DNA from 2 places in the Thermoanaerobacterium thermosaccharolyticum DSM 571 genome. Region 1 is predicted to be linked to the other one. Evidence: a T-box and tRNA genes for the amino acid it is inferred to sense, from the RefSeq annotation. Region 1 holds a T-box; the other holds one or more tRNA genes.
What was found. The T-box of region 1 lies ahead of pheS (phenylalanine--tRNA ligase subunit alpha). A T-box ahead of a tRNA ligase gene usually reads a tRNA of that ligase, here a tRNA-Phe.
Positions count from the first base shown of each region.

Region 2: it has a tRNA-Phe gene. The T-box ahead of pheS (phenylalanine--tRNA ligase subunit alpha) is inferred to sense a tRNA for this amino acid. The anticodon was not compared.

Region 1 covers NC_014410.1:1,792,426-1,802,202, forward strand. Annotated here, with positions in the region: gene TTHE_RS08920 (endonuclease MutS2) at 1-827, opposite strand, end outside; gene TTHE_RS08925 (U32 family peptidase) at 827-3,172, opposite strand; gene TTHE_RS08930 (cell division protein ZapA) at 3,224-3,598, opposite strand; gene pheT (phenylalanine--tRNA ligase subunit beta) at 3,696-6,077, opposite strand; gene pheS (phenylalanine--tRNA ligase subunit alpha) at 6,090-7,109, opposite strand; T-box leader at 7,167-7,381, opposite strand; gene TTHE_RS08945 (TrmH family RNA methyltransferase) at 7,415-8,185, opposite strand; gene rplT (50S ribosomal protein L20) at 8,243-8,602, opposite strand; gene rpmI (50S ribosomal protein L35) at 8,623-8,820, opposite strand; gene infC (translation initiation factor IF-3) at 8,838-9,350, opposite strand; ribosomal protein L20 leader region at 9,372-9,484, opposite strand; gene TTHE_RS08965 (chorismate synthase) at 9,538-9,777, opposite strand, start outside.
Region 2 covers NC_014410.1:451,561-461,337, forward strand. Annotated here, with positions in the region: rRNA gene TTHE_RS02345 (23S ribosomal RNA) at 1-2,390, shown strand, start outside; rRNA gene rrf (5S ribosomal RNA) at 2,657-2,765, shown strand; tRNA gene TTHE_RS02355 (tRNA-Asn) at 2,772-2,846, shown strand; tRNA gene TTHE_RS02360 (tRNA-Glu) at 2,853-2,927, shown strand; tRNA gene TTHE_RS02365 (tRNA-Ile) at 2,935-3,010, shown strand; tRNA gene TTHE_RS02370 (tRNA-Asp) at 3,029-3,105, shown strand; tRNA gene TTHE_RS02375 (tRNA-Phe) at 3,119-3,194, shown strand; tRNA gene TTHE_RS02380 (tRNA-Thr) at 3,464-3,539, opposite strand; gene TTHE_RS02385 (efflux RND transporter periplasmic adaptor subunit) at 3,846-5,468, shown strand; gene TTHE_RS02390 (ABC transporter ATP-binding protein) at 5,471-6,163, shown strand; gene TTHE_RS02395 (ABC transporter permease) at 6,179-7,351, shown strand; gene TTHE_RS02400 (iron-containing alcohol dehydrogenase) at 7,480-8,661, shown strand; tRNA gene TTHE_RS02405 (tRNA-Tyr) at 8,843-8,928, shown strand; tRNA gene TTHE_RS02410 (tRNA-Lys) at 8,934-9,009, shown strand; gene TTHE_RS02415 (FAD-dependent thymidylate synthase) at 9,131-9,777, shown strand, end outside.

The sequences.
Region 1 (9,777 bases):
AAGATAACGTCAAGCTCAGTCAACGCTATCATATTTTCGTGTATCTCAGATATATGCTGACTTATATCATCAGTAAGTTCTGACAAAATCTTTTCAATTTCTTGCTGTTCTTTTATTTCAAGCTGTCTTAAGTCATTGTTTAACTCAACAACAGTCATAGGCTCTATAAAAAGCGTTGCACCGCTGGAAGACTGGTCGTGAATAAGCCCTTTAAACATGCCTCTGTACTCCTGTTTTACCGGTACAACATATCTTCCATTTCTTATTGTTATTATAGGGTCTTGAAGTTCTTTTGAGGAAGAAGCAATTATAGAATTTAAGGTATCTTTTATCTTGTTATTTATATGAGCTTTTTGTCTTCGTATATCTTTAAGCGCAGGCGATGCATCATCTGACAGCTCATCTTCTGATATAACAATTCTGTCTATTCTCTCATACAAATCTCTAAGATTTGTGAGCCTAATATTGTATTCTCTTAAAAGCGGATAATTGCTTTCTTCTTTTTCACTCCTCAAATATGATTTTACTCTTCCTGCCAATGACAAAAACCTTGATATTGTCATCAGCTGTCCGATATTAAGCGTTGACTTTATCTTAGCTTTATTTAAAATATCATCTATTTTTTTAAATGCGAATGACATATTGCCGTATGAACTTATAAATGATACGGCTTCATTTACTTTGTCAATCTCTTTTGCGGCTTTATCAAGATTATCATATGGTTTAATATCTAAAGCCATTTCCTTGCCTGGCTCTGAATCGCATAAATTCACAATATGATTAACGATTTTGTCAAATTCCAAATTTCTAAAATATCTCTCTTCCATTATAATACTCCCCTGTAAAAATGTCCTCTTGTGTAATTTTCAATATGAAAATCATAAGTACCAAAATCCAATGAATTTTTGTACGCCTTTAGCACATTTTCTATTTCATCATCGCTTTCTATTGTATCATTTACCCTGATATAAGAAAGACCAGCTTTCTTTAAATCATCTATCTTATCTCCCATCATAAGTATAGATGAATTTAATAATTTAACTCTGCAAAATCCATCACTGACGATTTTTATGAAATTGCCCTTTCTGTCCCTTAATGAATATTTTCCACTTTCACATGCATTTCTATCGCAACTTATGAGGTTTTTTATCGGACAGTATTCCATTATCATAAGAGGTAACCTGCCATAAGCTATAGATTCAAATTTCGTGTTTTTTCTCTTTGTTATATCTTCTATCTGAGCAAGATTAAGCTCTGTTGACAGCGTTATTGTATCAGCTCCTTTAAAAAAGTCTACAGATAAGCTGTTTACAACATTTAAATTAAAATCAATGCATACGTCAAGTCCAAGCTTCAATGACAAATTATAAAGCCCTAAATTAGTAACAAGAACTTTTTTAAACCCTATGTCTTTTATTTTTTTAAGTTCATCCTCTGCATTTTTTATTTCATCCCTCACAACCTGAGGAAATGCAGGTATTATCTCACATCCTTCGCAATACTGCCTCACTTTTTTCAACTCTTCATCTTTTAATCTGTAATCGAAATAAATCCTATCAACTCCAACCTGCGAAGCAATCTTAACATGCTCTAAATTCTCCGTATAAAATGATATCTTTAAATCTTTACTTTTGGCTTGAACATCATCAGTCAGTTTGATATGTATATTTTTAGGTTCATTGTAGTGTAATTTTGTCTTTATAAGATTTTCTACTGCTGTCCTTCTGGTTTCCTTTATTTCGCTTAAAGGCAAAAAAAGTCCTTCATCCATATCTATTTCAATGGTTCTCACGGCAAATGGCGTATCATTTATTGAAGACACCTTCTCAATCAATGTGTCTCTATCAATAGCCTTCTTAACTGCCTTTACAGCATCGACTTTACCGCTATTTACAACTTCTATGCCGCTATTTTTAAGTTTTATATATAATGGCATATTCTCTTTCATCTTCACAAACACATCAATAGGTGATTTATACTCTTTTATATTTGAAAATTGCCTGTTTAACTTTGCATCGTATGTTTTAAAAATAATGTCACCTACTTTTACTGGCATATCTTTAAGCTCTACCGTCTGTCCTTCATCGGCATCATCTACTTTAATACCGTCTGCTACAATTTTGTCAACTTTAAATCCATGCTCACCAGTCTCAGTAGAAATACCGTCGCCTACAAAAAGTGAACTATATAGCTTTAATTTTAATCTTCCATTCCCTTTTGACAAAACTTTACCTAAAGGAATCCCTCTATTTTTAGGATTTATATAGCTCATCATAGAAGGCTTTCTTTCATAAAGGTATCCATTTGAAAAACCTCTGTTGAAAATTTTAGACATCATTTCAATACTTTTTGATACATCAAATTCTTCTGAATCGTAGTATGCATCAATCGCCTTTCTATACGATAACACAACTGATGCCACATATTCTTTCTCCTTCATGCGGCCCTCAATCTTAAAAGAATCTACACCAGATTGTATCATATCTCCAACATAATCAATTGTACATAAATCAGCCATGCTAAGCAAATGCTTATTGCCCTCGATTATATTTCCTTTCTCATCTACAAAATCATATTTTAAACGGCACGGACCTGCACATCTGCCTCTATTGCCGCTCCTTCCACCAATTATACTGCTAAATAAACATTGTCCAGAGTAAGAAACGCATAAAGCACCATGTACAAATGTTTCTACCTCAATACCTGTATTTGCCTTAATATTTTTTATCTCCTTTAGTGTCAATTCCCGTGGCAGCACTACTCTTTTTACTCCCGCCTCTTTTGCAGCCTTAATGCTTTCTAAATTGCTTAAAGTCATTTGGGTGCTGGCATGTATATTTATCTCTGGATAGTATTCTCTCAATAATTTAACAATTCCAAAATCCTGTACGATAATCGCATCCACATTTAGCTTGTACAGATAATCAATGTAATCAGTAAGTAGATCGATCTCTTTGTTAAAAATAAGAGTATTCACTGTAATGTATATCTTTTTATCCCTGAGATGGCAGTACTCCACTGCTTCTTTTAACTCTTCTTCTCCAAAATTTACTGCATATGCTCTGGCTCCAAATAACTTTCCTCCAATATACACAGCATCTGCTCCGCAATTTACAGCAACTTTAAGTGTCTCCAGGCTACCTGCTGGGGCCAATAATTCTACTTTTTTCATCAAACCACCTTATCACTGTTTTTATATATAGTCTTATTCTTTTAATAGATTTTAACCAACATCGTCAAATGTATTAATATACTCTTCTAGTTCTTCTCTAGACGCCTTAAGTTCTTCTTTAAGCCTCTCAAGTTCTTCCGTTAATTCCATTATCTTTTCATCACTGGTATTAAGCTTTGATTTTAACGATACAATCTCTTTTTTTAAAGCACTATTTTCTTCTTTTGAAATAAAAAGTTCATCTGCTATGTTAAGAGCTGACAAGACCAAAATCATTTGAGTTGACAATTTACTATAGTTTTCAGAAATCCCTGATATTACACTATTTAAGTGATCTGTCAACTTCAATATATAATCTTCAGGATAATCTGTTTTCAAAATATATTCATTTCCGTTTATATTTACCGTAATCTTTTTTATCTCCATTAGAACATCCCCTCAAAACCAAACATTACTTTATTTATTTCTACAAATCTTTGCGATTTCCTCCTTTATTAAGAAAAAAAGACCTTTCCGGTCTTTTTTATCTAAGTTGTGCTCCAAGTTTCTCATTTAACTTCCTGATTATTTTGTCGTGCACTTCTTTGACTTCTTCATCTGTCAAAGTTCTCTCGTATGATCTGTACCATATTGAATATGCAACGCTCTTTTTATCTTCAGGAATGTTTTCGCCAGTATACACATCAAACAGTTTTACATCATCTACAAGTTTTCCGCCTGTTTCTCTTATTATGCTTTCTATATCAGATACAAATATATCCTTATCTACTAATACAGCAATATCTCTTTCTACAGCAGGATATTTTGGAAGGGGCTTGTACTTTCTATCATCATCTGCATGTTTAAAAAGAAGCTCAAGATTTAATTCTGCAACGTACACTTCTCTATTGATATCGTAATTTTCCTCTATGTCAGGATTGATTTCTCCAAAAACACCTATGCATTTACCATCAACAATAATATCTGCAGACCTGCCTGGATGATAAAGCGTATTTTCACTTCTTACATATTTAACGTTGCTTACATTAAGCACATCCAAAAGCACTTCAATTACACCTTTTAAAGTTAGAAAATCAATATCATGGCCATACATGCCAATTACCGCCGTCTTCACCTCTACAGGAAGTTCTTCTAAAGGCAGTGATTTTGGAATAAATACTCTAGATATTTCAAAAGCTTTAAAGTCAGAAACCTTACGGCTGTAGTTGGTATACACTACATTTAACATGGACGGTAAGAGAGTCGTCCTCATATACCCCTGATCTTCTCCAAGAGGATTCATAATCTTCACTGCTTTTCTTAGAGGGCTATCATCAGGCAAGTTTATCTTATCAAGGTCTTTCATACCCATAAAAGAAGTAGTTATAACTTCATTTAAGCCGCATGATAGAAATACTTCTTTTACTAGATCTTCTAGTTTTTGCTCTCTTGTCTTTACTCCTGCAGTAATCTGTGTGCCTTTTAAGAGTGTATCTTCTATGTTGTTGTATCCATACATTCTACCAATTTCTTCTGCAATATCAGCTTCACCTTCAATATCGCTTCTAAAAGCTGGAACCTTCACGACTAAGTTTTCACCGTCGCAAATAACCCCAAAGTCTAAAAATGTAAGTATATTTTTCATCTCTTCAATAGTTAGATTTGTACCTAGAAGTTTATTTATCTTTTTATGCCTTACGCTTAAAACTTTTTCTTCTATAGGTTTAGGATATACATCAACAATGCCGTTTAATATCTCACCGCCGCTTAATTCAGCCATAAGCTGTGCTGCTCTATTGCATGCAAGCACTGTAATCTCAGGATCAAGCCCTTTCTCAAATCTTGATGACGCTTCACTCCTTAGACCAAGTTTTTTAGATGTATACCTTATGTTGCTGCCTTTGAAATTGGCACTTTCTATCAATATATTTACAGTATCATCTGTTATTTCAGTATTTTGACCACCCATCACGCCAGCCAAACCTATTGCCTTTTCTTCGTCTGCTATTACCAGCATCTCACTATCAAGTGTCCTCTCTTTATCATCAAGAGTTACAAGCTTTTCACCGTCTTTAGCCCTTCTTACGATTATATGTCTATTTTTGACTTTGTCCAAATCAAAAGCATGCAGCGGCTGACCAAGCTCCATCATTACGTAGTTAGTAACATCTACTATATTGTTTATTGGTCTTATTCCTGCTTTTAATAATCTCATCTGCATCCAAATAGGTGATGGCCCTATCTTTGCATTTCTTATTACTCTTGCAACGTATCTAAAGCACAAATCATCAGCTTTAATCGTAACATTTGCAGGATTCTTGTCAGCAACTTCGCTTAGCTTTATTTCAGGCATTCTATAGCTTTTTCTGTATGTTGCCGCAGTCTCCCTGGCGATTCCAACTACAGATAGACAATCAGGCCTATTTGGAGTTATCTCAAACTCTATAACATCATCAAGTTCAAGGGCTTTTTTCACATCCTCGCCAATAGGAAGTTCTGGAAGTATAAATATGCCGTTTCTCTGATAATCAGGAAGCAAACTTTCATCTAATCCCAATTCCTTTGCAGAGCACATCATGCCATTTGATTCAAGGCCTCTCAGCTTTCCTCTTTTTATTTTCACACCACCTGGCAGCGTAGAACCATGAAGTGCAACAGGTATATAATCGCCAACTTTTATGTTTTGAGCACCAGTTATTATCTGCAGTTTCTCTTCTCCTACATCCACGATTCCTACCTGAAGTTTATCAGCATCCGGGTGTTTCTCAATAGAAATTATCTTTCCTATTACAACATTGTTTATTTCGTTGCCGTAGCTTTTAATTGTTTCAACTTTTGAACCTGACATAGTAAGATCATCAGCCAATTTTTTTGCATCCACCGATACGTCTACATAGTCCTTTAGCCATGAATACGATACTAACATTTGCCTTCCTCCTTAAAACTGTTTAATAAAGCGCAGATCATTTTCATATAAAAGCCTTAAATCATCAATTCCATAGCTTAGCATAGTTATCCTGTCAAGTCCCATTCCAAAAGCAAATCCAGAATACTTCTCTGGATCTATCCCAGACATCCTAAGAACATTTGGATGCACCATGCCTGAACCAAGTATTTCAATCCAGCCTGAATGACCACAGACTCTGCAGCCTTTGCCGCCACATGCAAAACATGATACGTCCATTTCTGCACTGGGTTCCGTAAACGGAAAATAATGGGGCCTAAATTTCGTCTTAGTATTTGAACCGAAAAGTCTTTTTGCAAATAAGTTTAAAACACCCTTCAAATCACCCATAGTTATGCCTTCATCAACTGCAAGTCCTTCTATCTGATTAAATACAGGTGAATGAGTTGCATCTATTTCATCTGATCTGTAAACTCTACCAGGTGAGATAACTTTTATAGGTGGTTTATTTTTTTCCATAGTCCTTACTTGTACCGGTGACGTCTGCGTTCTTAGCAAAATATTCTGCGTTATATAGAAAGTATCCTGTAGATCTCTTGCAGGATGATCAGGTGGAGTATTTAACGCTTCAAAATTGTAATAATCAAGCTCTATCTCAGGGCCTTCAGCAATAGAAAACCCAAGCCCTAAAAATATATCCTTTATTTCGTCTAAAACTTTCGTCATAGGATGTTTATGTCCTATTTCATGAGCTTTCCCGGGCAATGTAATGTCTACATATTCACTTCTTATCTTTTTTTCCTTCTCTACTTTTAATACTTCATCTCTTTTTGCTGCCAAAAAGCTTTCAATCTCAGCTCTTACTTCATTTAATATCTTCCCAACTACCGGTCTTTCCTCAGGGGACAAATTGCCCATGCCCCTTAATATCTTTGTAAGCTCACCTTTTTTGCCTAAGTACTTTACCCTAAGCTCTTCCAATGATTTTATGCTATCGACGGTTTCTAGTTCTCTCTTGGCTTCTTCTAATAAATTTCTTAATGTCTCTTCCAAAGAAATACTCTCCTTTCTTTATTTCCTAAGATGTTAATAATAAAAAAACTCCATCTTTAAAAGGACGGAGATATAACCGTGGTACCACCTAATTTGGCCAAAAAGCCCACTCATTTTGATATAACGGATAAAACCGGTAATGCCTACTATCAGTTCAGCACACTGCTCCAGAGGGAACTTTCCATTACGCAATACTAGCAGTGCTCTCAATCTATGGCACCGCCTCCCTGTCGTATTGGATGTAATGTACTTTACTCTTTCATAGCATTTTCAATATATTTTTGAGATATTATATCATTTTTATTCTATTTAATCAATCTTTGCCTTTGGGACTCATACAGGCATATTGACGCTGCTACTGATACATTTAAAGATTCTGCCATGCCATCCATTGGTATTTTAAATGAACCATCTACATATATATCTAGTGATTTGTTAACACCTCTTGATTCATTTCCAAAAATCAAAGCAATATTTTTTGAAATATCACAATCATAAATGTACTTTTCAGCTTTTAAATTTGTTGACAAAACCCTTACACCGTTTCTTTTTAACGCTTCAAAAAGTTTATCAACTGGCACATCATTTACAACAGGTAGATGGAAAATAGATCCCATAGTAGACCGTAAAGCCTTTGGATTGTAGACATCAACTGTATTGTTTATGGTAAAGACAGCATCTACATTAAATGCATCTGCAGATCTTATTATTGTACCTAAATTTCCAGGATCTTGCACTTCGTCTAATATTATGTACAAACCATCTTCTTTTATCAAATCATTCACATTATAATCAGGCATTTTTACAACAGCCATTATCATCTGTGGCGTGACAGTATCAGATATCTTTTTAAATATGCCTTTATCGACAAATATAAGTCGGTCCTTTTCAACATCCAAGTCAATGTCACAATCTTCTGAAACCAATACGTACTTAATTTCAAAACTGCTTTTTAAAGCTTCAAAGACGCTGTTTTTGCCTTCTACAAAAAAGAGCTTCTTTTCATATCTATATTTCTTCTCTGATAACTTTTTAATGTCTTTTATAAGATCATTTTTTTCACTCGTTATTAACATATAAACTCCACTATCCCGTATATAGGTTAAAACCCGGCAAATAACCGGGTATAAAAATTAAGCATTTAATTGTTGCTTAGCAATGTTTACTAAATCTGCGAAAGCTTTGTTGTCGTGTATAGCCATCTCAGACAGCATCTTTCTGTTTATCTCAATGTTAGCCTTCTTAAGGCCATTTATAAATCTGCTGTATGATATACCATTTGCTCTTGCTGCAGCGTTAATTCTGGCAATCCATAATTTCCTAAAATCTCTTTTCCTTAATTTTCTACCAATGTATGCATAATTAAGTGACTTCATTACAGCTTGGTTAGCTACTCTAAAAAGTTTGCTTTTTGCACCATAGTAACCTTTTGCAAGTTTTAATATCTTTTTATGTCTTCTTCTCGTGACTTTTCCTGACTTTACTCTCGACATTTTTATAACCTCCTAATTATTTACGCATAAGGAATCAAACGCTTTATATTCTTTGCATCAGTTTTGTAGAGATATGCAATCTTTCTTAGATTTCTCTTAGTCTTTCTAGACTTCTTTGTAAGTATATGTCTTTTAAAAGCTTTAGATCTCTTTACTTTACCACTTTTAGTAAGAGCAAACCTTTTTGCTGCTCCTCTATGTGTTTTCATTTTAGGCATGTTCGTATCCTCCTCAATTAAACGTTTTTAGGTGATAATATCATCATCAAATTTCTACCCTCCATATTGGGGGCTTTTTCAACATTACCATATTCTTCTACACTTTTTGCAAATCTATTTAATAATTCTTCGGCGAGATTTGTATGTGCAGCTTCTCTGCCTCTGAATCTAATAGTCACTTTAACTTTGTCTCCATCTTTTAAGAATTTAATAGCATTTTTAACTTTGACACCAAAGTCATGCTCTTCTATAGCTGGAGTCATCCTGATTTCCTTGATATTTATGACTTTTTGCTTCTTTTTTGATTCTTTTTCCTTCTTGCTTTGCTCATACCTGTACTTTCCGAAGTCCATTAATTTGCATACTGGTGGATTTGCCTGTGGTGCAATCTTAACCAGATCGATATGCCTTTCCAAAGCTATCTTGTATGCCTCTTTTGCTGACATTATGCCTAATTGATTACCATCTTGATCAATGAGGCGCACTTCCTTATCCCTAATTTCCTCATTAACCTGCAGCTCCTTGTTAATAAATACGCACCTCCTAAAATTTTACAAAAAATAAAGCGGGTATAAACCCGCTTCTGCACAATCTTAATTAACATTCACTTAGAAACCTGACACCTGTGGTGAAAGGTGAGAAGCGGGTGCTTCTACTTTAAATACATGTTAAATTATAGCACAACTTATCGTACTCGTCAATACCATTTTATAAAGATCAGTATTCTTCGACTCTTTTCTTGTACATATTAAAATTGTCCATCATTTCAGACAGAGAATCGCCGCCAAATTTTTTTGTCATTTCATCGGCTATAGTCCATGCACAAACAGCTTCAAGAACAACAGAAGCTGCTTCCACCGCTGTCACGTCTGAGCGCTCATATACCGCTTTTATCTCTTCCTTTGTGTTTATGTCAACCGAATTAAGTGGCTTTCTCAAAGTAGGTATAGGCTTCAT
Region 2 (9,777 bases), 1.3 Mb from region 1:
CGGACGACCACGTACTTTTTGTAGAACGGACCGGCGAGTTATAGATATGCAGCGAGGTTAAGCGAAAGCGGAGCCGAAGCGAAAGCGAGTCTTAAGAGGGCGAAAGTTGCATATCATAGACCCGAAACCGTGCGACCTACCCATGATCAGGGTGAAGCCGGAGTAAGATCTGGTGGAGGCCCGAACCACGTTGACGTTGAAAAGTCATGGGATGAATTGTGGGTAGCGGAGAAATTCCAATCGAGCTCGGAGATAGCTGGTTCTCCCCGAAATAGCTTTAGGGCTAGCCTCAGGGGGGGTAAATATGGAGGTAGAGCACTGAATGGACTAGGGGCCAAAAAGGTTACCGAACCCTATCAAACTCCGAATGCCATATTGAGAACCCTGGGAGTCAGACTACGAGTGATAAGATCCGTGGTCAAAAGGGAAACAGCCCAGACCGACAGCTAAGGTCCCAAAGAGCATGTTAAGTGGGAAAGGAAGTAGGATTTCCAAGACAACCAGGATGTTGGCTTAGAAGCAGCCATACATTCAAAGAGTGCGTAATAGCTCACTGGTCGAGAAATCCCGCGCCGAAAATAAACGGGGCTAAAACATGCCACCGAAGCTACGGATTCGAAAGAATGGTAGGGGAGCGTACTGTACAGGGCGAAGGATAAGCGTAAGCGAATCTGGACAGTACAGTAGAGAGAATGCCGGTATAAGTAACGAGAGTAAGGCGAGAAACCTTACCGTCGAAAGCCTAAGGTTTCCTGGGGAAGGATAATCCGCCCAGGGTAAGTCGGGACCTAAGCCGAGGCGAAAGCGTAGGCGATGGACAACCGGTAATAAATCCGGTACCACCGAAATCCGTCAAAAGAGAAGCAAGGACGCAGCGAGATAAGAAAAGCGTGCGGTTGGTAGAGCACGTCCAAGCAGCGACGAAAAGAGCTTTGAGTGAAGTACCAAAGCTCATAAGAGCTGTGAAGGGGAGCCGAAAGGCGAAGTTTCGAAGGGGCTGCCAAGAAAAGTTGCTATCGAGGATAGAGGTGCCCGTACCAGAAACCGACACAGGTAGGCGAGGAGAGAATCCAAAGACGAGCGGGAGAACCCTCATTAAGGAACTCGGCAAAAAGACTCCGTAACTTCGGGAGAAGGAGTGCCGAAAGGCCGCAGAGAAGAGGCCCAAGCGACTGTTTACCAAAAACACAGGTTTCTGCTAAGTCGAAAGACGAAGTATAGGAGCTGACGCCTGCCCGGTGCTGGAAGGTTAAGGGGAAGGGTCAGGAGGAAATCCAAAGCTCTGAACTTAAGCCCCAGTAAACGGCGGCCGTAACTATAACGGTCCTAAGGTAGCGAAATTCCTTGTCGGGTAAGTTCCGACCTGCACGAAAGGCGTAACGACTTGGGCGCTGTCTTGATGGGGGACCCGGTGAAATTGTAGTACTCGTGAAGATGCGAGTTACCCGCGACAGGACAGAAAGACCCCATGGAGCTTTACTGCAGCTTGTCACTGAATTTTAGTAATATCTGTACAGGATAGGTGGGAGGCGGAGAAAGATGGGCGCAAGCCTATCTGGAGCCGACGTTGGGATACCACCCTGATATTACCGAAATTCTAACATAGGAGCCGTAAGCCGGCATATGGACACTGACAGGCGGGCAGTTTGACTGGGGCGGTCGCCTCCCAAAGAGTAACGGAGGCGTCCAAAGGTTACCTCAGCGCGGAAGGAAATCGCGCGTAAGAGTGCAAAGGCAGAAGGTAGCCTAACTGCGAGAAAGACAATTCGAGCAGGGACGAAAGTCGGGCTTAGTGATCCGGCGGTAGAGAATGGGATTGCCGTCGCTCAACGGATAAAAGCTACCCTGGGGATAACAGGCTGATCTCCCCCAAGAGTCCACATCGACGGGGAGGTTTGGCACCTCGATGTCGGCTCATCGCATCCTGGGGCTGAAGTAGGTCCCAAGGGTTGGGCTGTTCGCCCATTAAAGCGGTACGCGAGCTGGGTTCAGAACGTCGTGAGACAGTTCGGTCCCTATCCGTCGCGGGCGTAGGAAATTTGAGAGGAACTGCCCTTAGTACGAGAGGACCGGGGTGGACAAACCGATGGTGTACCAGTTGCGAAGCCATTCGCACAGCTGGGTAGCCAAGTTTGGAAGGGATAAACGCTGAAAGCATCTAAGCGTGAAACCCACCTCAAGAAAAGATTTCCCATCTGGCACTCAACTATACTTACTGAAGGAAAAAAGCACTATGTACAAATGTTAGGGAATGAAATAAAATAGATTACAGTAGGTAGAGTTGAGTGCCAGAGTAAGACACCTTGGAGAAGACGAGGTAGATAGGCCGGAGGTGTAAGAGTAGAAATACTTTGAGCTGACCGGTACTAATAAGTCGAGGACTTGACCAAGATAAGCATTGTGCAGTATTCAAAGTTCATTAAAAAGCATATATTTGAAAAAATCTATCAAAAGCGAACGATTAATGAAGCTTTCGTGATATATCACGATAAATGTAGCGCAGTTTGGCGTATGAGCGAAAGCGAAAGCCGTCACAACGCATAGACGGCGTTAGCCAAACAAGCGAAATGAATCGATGATATATTAGATAATCGAAATTTGTGAGCGTTGATAAGATTTTTTCGAAAGATGTAAAAGGACAAATGAACAAAAGATTTCCGGTGGCAATAGCGGAGGTTAAAAACCCGTTCCCATTCCGAACACGGAAGTGAAGCCCTCCAGCGCCGATGGTACTGATTACTCGGGAGAGTAGGTCGCTGCCGGATAATTATTCCTCAGTAGCTCAATGGTGGAGCAACCGGCTGTTAACCGGTAGGTTGTAGGTTCGAGCCCTACCTGAGGAGCCAATACGTGGCCCCGTGGTCAAGTGGTTAAGACATCGCCCTTTCACGGCGGTAACATGGGTTCGAATCCCGTCGGGGTCACCAAAATTAAGGGCCTTTAGCTCAGTTGGTAGAGCGGTCGGCTCATAACCGATTGGTCCGGGGTTCGAGTCCCTGAAGGCCCACCATAAATAAATAATTATTGCGGCCCAATAGCTCAGTTGGTTAGAGCGCCAGCCTGTCACGCTGGAGGTCGAGGGTTCGAGCCCCTTTTGGGTCGCCATTATTATACATATGCCTCGATAGCTCAGTCGGTAGAGCAAGGGACTGAAAATCCCTGTGTCAGTGGTTCGATTCCACTTCGAGGCACCAGCAGGAAATAGAAGTTTCAACAAATCTGTTGAAGCTTTTTTTATTTTTATTAATAAATTTAAGCTTGTTTGCAAAATTGGTAATAAGATAGGATTCATTAAATTACTTTTGAAGTCAATTAACTTCAATTTTATTTTTTATAACTTTTAATAATAATTTATTCTTTTTTCGAAATAAAAAAAGTATCTATCGCTCATCTCTAGATACTTTTTTAATATTAATTATTTCCTTATATTTTTAAATATCTTTTATATTTGAGAATTAAGACATGGAGCTGGCAAAGGGACTTGAACCCTTGACCTGTTGATTACGAATCAACTGCTCTACCGACTGAGCTATGCCAGCGCTACACTTATATAATATAGCATGAAAATAAATTTTTATCAAGTATAAATTTTGATTTATTTCTGCCACATAAAATTAACAAATTGTTCAATTATTTGATAAAATTATTATATATAATTAATATAAAATCAACATTATATGTATTTTAGATGAAAGGAAGGTTGTTAAAATAATGAAAAAAAATACATAGCCATCATCGTAATTTTAATTATTATTGCAGGTACAACTTATTATTTTGTAAGAAAAAGGTCTACACCAACAGTAGCAAGAACGCCGTATGTAACAGTTACACGCGGTAATATATCAATGCATATAGATGGGACAGGAAATCTTGATGCGGACAAGAGAGTGATAACTTTAAAAGGTAATGGAACAGTAAAAAAAGTCTATCATAAAGTAGGAGACAAAGTAAAGGCTGGTGAACTGCTATATCAGATAGAGGATGACAATTTGAACCAGCAACTTCAAGATGCTTTAATAAATTTGGAATTAGCGCAAGAACAACTTGATAACGATACAAAGTCTTATAATGATACTATTTCAAAACAAAAAATAATATCTTCGTATTCGGGTATCGTCGATAGTATAAATGTTAAAGTAGGGCAAAATGTAAATCCTGGGACAGCAATAGCTGTTATAACTGACTATTCGAATGCATCTATAAAAGTTCCGTTTAATGGCTCGCAGATAAATAATATAAAGGTTGGACAGAGTGCAGATGTTTACCTTTATAATTCATATACTACAGTAAAAGGAATCGTAACGGATGTATCAACACAAGCGATACCTGTTAATGGTGCATCATATTATTATGTTACAGTAAGCCTGCCAAATCCGGGTGCATTGACGGATGGTATGACAGCACAGGTAACTGTACATACCAATATTGGTGATGAAAGAGCCATTCAAAATGGAACATTAAGTGTTAAAAATTCAAATACCGTGACAGCGTCAATACAGGGAACGATTGCAAGCATAAATGTAAAAGAAGGACAGAAAGTAAGTGCTGGAACATTAATAGCTACATTAACGAGTGATGTAAATGATATACAAATTAAAAATGATAATTTAAAGTTGCAGCAAGCACAGAGCAATTATGACAATATTCAAAGTCAGATAAATTCTTTAAATATTTATGCACCTATTGACGGAGTTATTATATCGCAGAATATAAACGAAGGTGATGAACTGTCTGGTCAATCCAGTTCAAATTACAGCTCGAACGCTAGCTCTGGAGGTAATTCTAATACAAGCAATAGTAGCAATACGTCAGTAAGCAGCCTTTCGTCTATTACCAACCAATCAGATACAGCAGTAATAGTTAACAACAATAATTATTCTGTAGATGTGCCCATAGATGAGACTGATATAAGCAAGATAAAAATAGGGCAGAAAGCAACGCTTACAACAGATGATTTACAAGGAGAGACATTTGAAGGAACTGTGACAGAAATATCATCAATACCGACAATACAAAATAATGTAGCATCGTACGATGTAACTGTATCACTGCCGTATACAGATAAGCTAAAGCTTGGTCAGACTATGAATGTTTCTATCATTGTTGCCCAGAAAGAAAACACATTGCTGCTTCCTATAGAAGCAGTTCAGACGAATGGAAATAACAAGTATGTAATCTTGTACAATGAAAATAATTCAAATAATAATGGAGGAAGGGCGAGGAATATAAGGCAAGTACAAACTGGACTTTACAATGACAAGTATATAGAAATATTGAGTGGTTTAAATGAAGGTGATAAAGTATTGATATTTGGTGCCGCTACCTCTTCGACGAATAACAATAATAGTCGTAGTGGTTTCAGTGGCTTTGGTGGCGAAAACTTCGGAAACAGAAGCTTTGGCGGAGGATCAGGAGGAGCTGGTTTTATAATAAGGCAACAATCTGGTGGGAATAGGAGTAGAAATTAGTCATGATGGAAAATAGAAAAGAAAACAAAAATGTGATCACGATGAAAAACATATCAAAAATATACAAGATGGGAGACAACATAGTAAAAGCCCTTGACAACATAAACTTAACCGTCGATGAAGGAGAATTTGTATCAATTGTTGGACCATCAGGCTCAGGAAAATCAACACTGATGAATATAATAGGGTGCCTTGATGTCATGACAGAAGGAGAATACTACCTAAATGGAAACGACACGAGGAAGCTTAATGAAAACAAACTTGCCGAATTAAGGTCCAGCGAAATAGGATTCATATTTCAAAGCTTCAACCTCCTTCAGAAGCTGTCAGCATTAGAAAATGTAGAACTGCCAATGATATACAAAGGTATACCTGCAAAAGAAAGATACAATAGAGCAGTAGAACTATTGACGATGGTAGGTCTGGAAAAAAGAATACACCACAGGCCAACAGAACTATCAGGAGGACAGCAGCAGAGAGTAGCAATAGCAAGAGCCCTTGCCAACAACCCACACCTTATACTAGCAGACGAACCAACAGGAAACCTGGACTCCCAAAGCGGGAAAGAAGTCATGAAAATAATAAAAGAACTAAACGAAAGAGGCAACACTATAATACTGATAACACACGACATAAACGTAGCAAACCAAGCAAAAAGAACAGTAAAAATCATGGACGGAAAAATATATGAATAAAAGGAAGTGCATAAAATGGCATTAATGCAAGCAATAAAAATGTCCTTAAAAAGCATAATAGACAACAAACTAAGATCATTTCTGACAATGCTGGGAATAGTAATAGGCGTAATGTCAGTAATAGGACTAGTAAGCTTAGGACAAGGAGCAACAGAAGGAGTAACATCCCAGATAAAAAGCATGGGGTCAAACCTGATAATGGTATCAATAATGGGCAGGGGTATGGATACATCCCTGTCCTACAACCAAGCCATGTCAATAGGAGACTCCCCATACATAAAAGAAATATCACCAATAATGAGTGCAAACGCATATGCCAAGTACGGTGACCAATCATACGAAGAAAGCATAAACGGAGTAAATGAAAACTACATGTCACTGAGAAATTTAAAACTTGCAGAAGGACGATTCATACTATCAATAGACAATGACATGAGACAGAAAGTAGCTGTAATAGGAAGCAATGTAGCCAGCGACCTATTTGGATTCACAGACCCACTGGGCAAGACAATCCAGCTGGACGGAAACAACTTCACAGTAGTAGGAGTATTAGCATCAGGCGGTTCATCAATATCAAACTCGTACGACGACTCAATATTCATACCAATAAAGACAATGTTCGTATTTCAGAGAAACAGAGGAATAACCCAGATATACCTAAGTGCAACTGAAGAGCAGTATGTAAACATAGCACAATATCACGTAGAAAACATGCTAAACACCATATTCAAAGGAGACACAAACGCATATAGAATACTGAATCAATCAGACCTCTTATCAACAGTAAATAGTGTCAGCAACACATTATCAATGATGCTGGGAGGAATAGCAGGCATAGCTTTAATAGTAGGTGGCATAGGCATAATGAACATAATGTTAGTATCAGTAACAGAAAGGACGAGAGAGATAGGCATAAGAAAAGCATTAGGAGCAAAGAAAAAAGACATACTGCTGCAGTTTATGATAGAATCACTGACGATAAGTGGAGTTGGAGGAATAGTAGGAGTAATTTTTGGTTTTATAGCATCGTACTTGATGGGGCATTTTATGAACATGACAGTAAGCCCATCAATAAACACGATAATAATTTCATTTTCGTTTTCCCTCTTAATAGGGCTGTTCTTTGGAATGTATCCTGCTAACAAGGCAGCAGGACTAAAGCCAATTGAAGCTTTGCGATATGAGTAAAAATTAAAGTTTATTAATATTTTTAACTAATTAATATTGTCTCTTTATTGACTTTTACTTTTTGTAATATCATAATAAATGTAGGTAGTGAAAATTATAATTTAAATGTCAATTAAGGGGGTTTTTATATGAAATCTAATTTTACATACTTTATGCCGACAGAAATTATTTTTGGTCCTGGTACTCTTGAAAAGTTAGCTACAGTCCGATTGCCTGGGAAGAAAGCTCTTCTGGTGATTGGAAGCGGAAATTCTATGAGAAAACATGGGTATTTAGATAGAGTAACAAGTTATTTGAAACAAAACAATGTTGATTATGTAGTGTATGATAAAATATTGCCAAATCCTATAGCCGATCATGTGGCAGAAGGTGCAAAATTGGCAAAGGAGAATGAATGTGATTTTGTTATAGGGCTTGGTGGTGGCAGCACTATAGACTCATCAAAAGCTATAGCTGTCATGGCTAAGAATCCTGGTGACTATTGGGACTATGTATCTGGCGGAAGCGGAAAAGGTATGGAAGTCAAAAACGGGGCATTGCCTATAGTTGCTATACCGACAACTGCAGGTACAGGCACAGAATCTGATCCATGGGCCGTTGTGACGAAGACAGAGACAAATGAAAAGATTGGTTTTGGGTGCAAATATACATATCCAACACTTTCAATAGTTGACCCTGAATTAATGGTATCAATTCCGCCAAAGTTTACTGCGTATCAAGGGATGGATGCATTTTTCCATTCCGTTGAAGGATATCTCGCAACTGTCAATCAACCAGGAAGCGATGTTTTAGCACTTCAATCAATAAACCTTATTACAGAGAATCTTCCAAAAGCTGTTGAGGATGGAAACAATATTGAGGCTCGTACAGCACTGGCATGGGCAAGCACAGCAGCAGGAATAGTAGAATCATTATCTTCATGTATTTCGCATCATTCGATGGAACATGCTTTAAGTGCATATCACCCTGATATACCACACGGAGCGGGCCTTATAATGCTATCTGTATCTTACTTTAGCTTTATGGCTTCAAAAGTTCCTGATAGATTTGTAGATATTGCAAAGGCCATGGGCGAAGAGATAAATGGAGCTACTAAAGAAGAGCAAGCTATATCCTTTATAAAAGGTCTAAAAAAATTAATTAAGAATATAGGAATGGAAGATTTGAGCTTGTCAGGCTTTGGAGTTAAAGAAGATGAAATAGAAAAGCTGTCTAGGAATGCTATGGATACAATGGGAGGACTATTTCAGGTTGACCCATATAAGCTGTCATTAGAAGAGGTAATGTCCATATACAAAAACTGCTTTTAAAATAAATATGGCATGGTAAAATAAAGGCTGCTTCTAGTACTTTTAAGCAGCCTTTCTCCTTAATTATAACTGACATAAAAATTCTATAGAATGAAGATTTTTTTAAGCTTACTATACTTGACAATGTTTGATATTTATTATAAAATAAAAAAGTCGTTGTTGAGATTTGCTAAATAATCTTGGAGGGATACCCAAGTGGCTAAAGGGGGCAGACTGTAAATCTGTTGGCATTTGCCTTCGCTGGTTCGAATCCATCTCCCTCCACCAAATGTGACCCATTAGCTCAGTCGGCAGAGCACCTGCCTTTTAAGCAGGGTGTCCCGCGTTCGAATCGCGGATGGGTCACCATTTTTATATTCTGAAAATAATATTGACAAAAAAAGGAGCTCATTTAGCTCCTTTTAATGTACCGCAAAAACCCTTTTTACGATATAATTTATATATAATTAAGTTTGAGAGGAGTTTTAATATGTTAATGAGAAAATTGACAGAAGGTGAAGAAAGGTTATTAAAAAAATTTGTGACGAATTTATACGGCCCGGTTTATTTTATACATTCACTGCCAGAGTTTATAATACCTCCTATTAATTCGAAAGTAAGCAGGAAGGATACTAGCTGGAGGTTAAATATATTAGAGTCTCTAACATCAGGCGATCTTGATATAAATGATTTTCTTACAACATCTGAAATTCCGATGGATGTGGCAATAAAGAAAGCTAAGGCATTCCACGAAAAGTGGGTAGAAAAGTTCGGCCATTCTTCTATAGCAGAACAGAATTTGATGCATTTGTGCATAGAGGATACTTCTAGATACCTATCTGGTGACATTGAACTGATGAATAAAAGGCCTTCGTTTATTGAATGGAGCCAAAGATATCAAAGGCCAACAAGAGACAGGTTTATAATTCCTCCAGAACTTGATGATTATCCGGATTTAAAGGGAAAGTTTATAAAGGTTTGGAATATTTCTTTTGATGCATATGAAACTCTTGTAGCTGAACTTACGGAATTTTTAAAGTCAGCTGTCGAGAGGAATGAGCATGAAAGTGACAAAGCCTACATAAATAGAATAAGCAAAATAGCCTTTGAAGATGCTCGATATGCACTCTTGTTGTC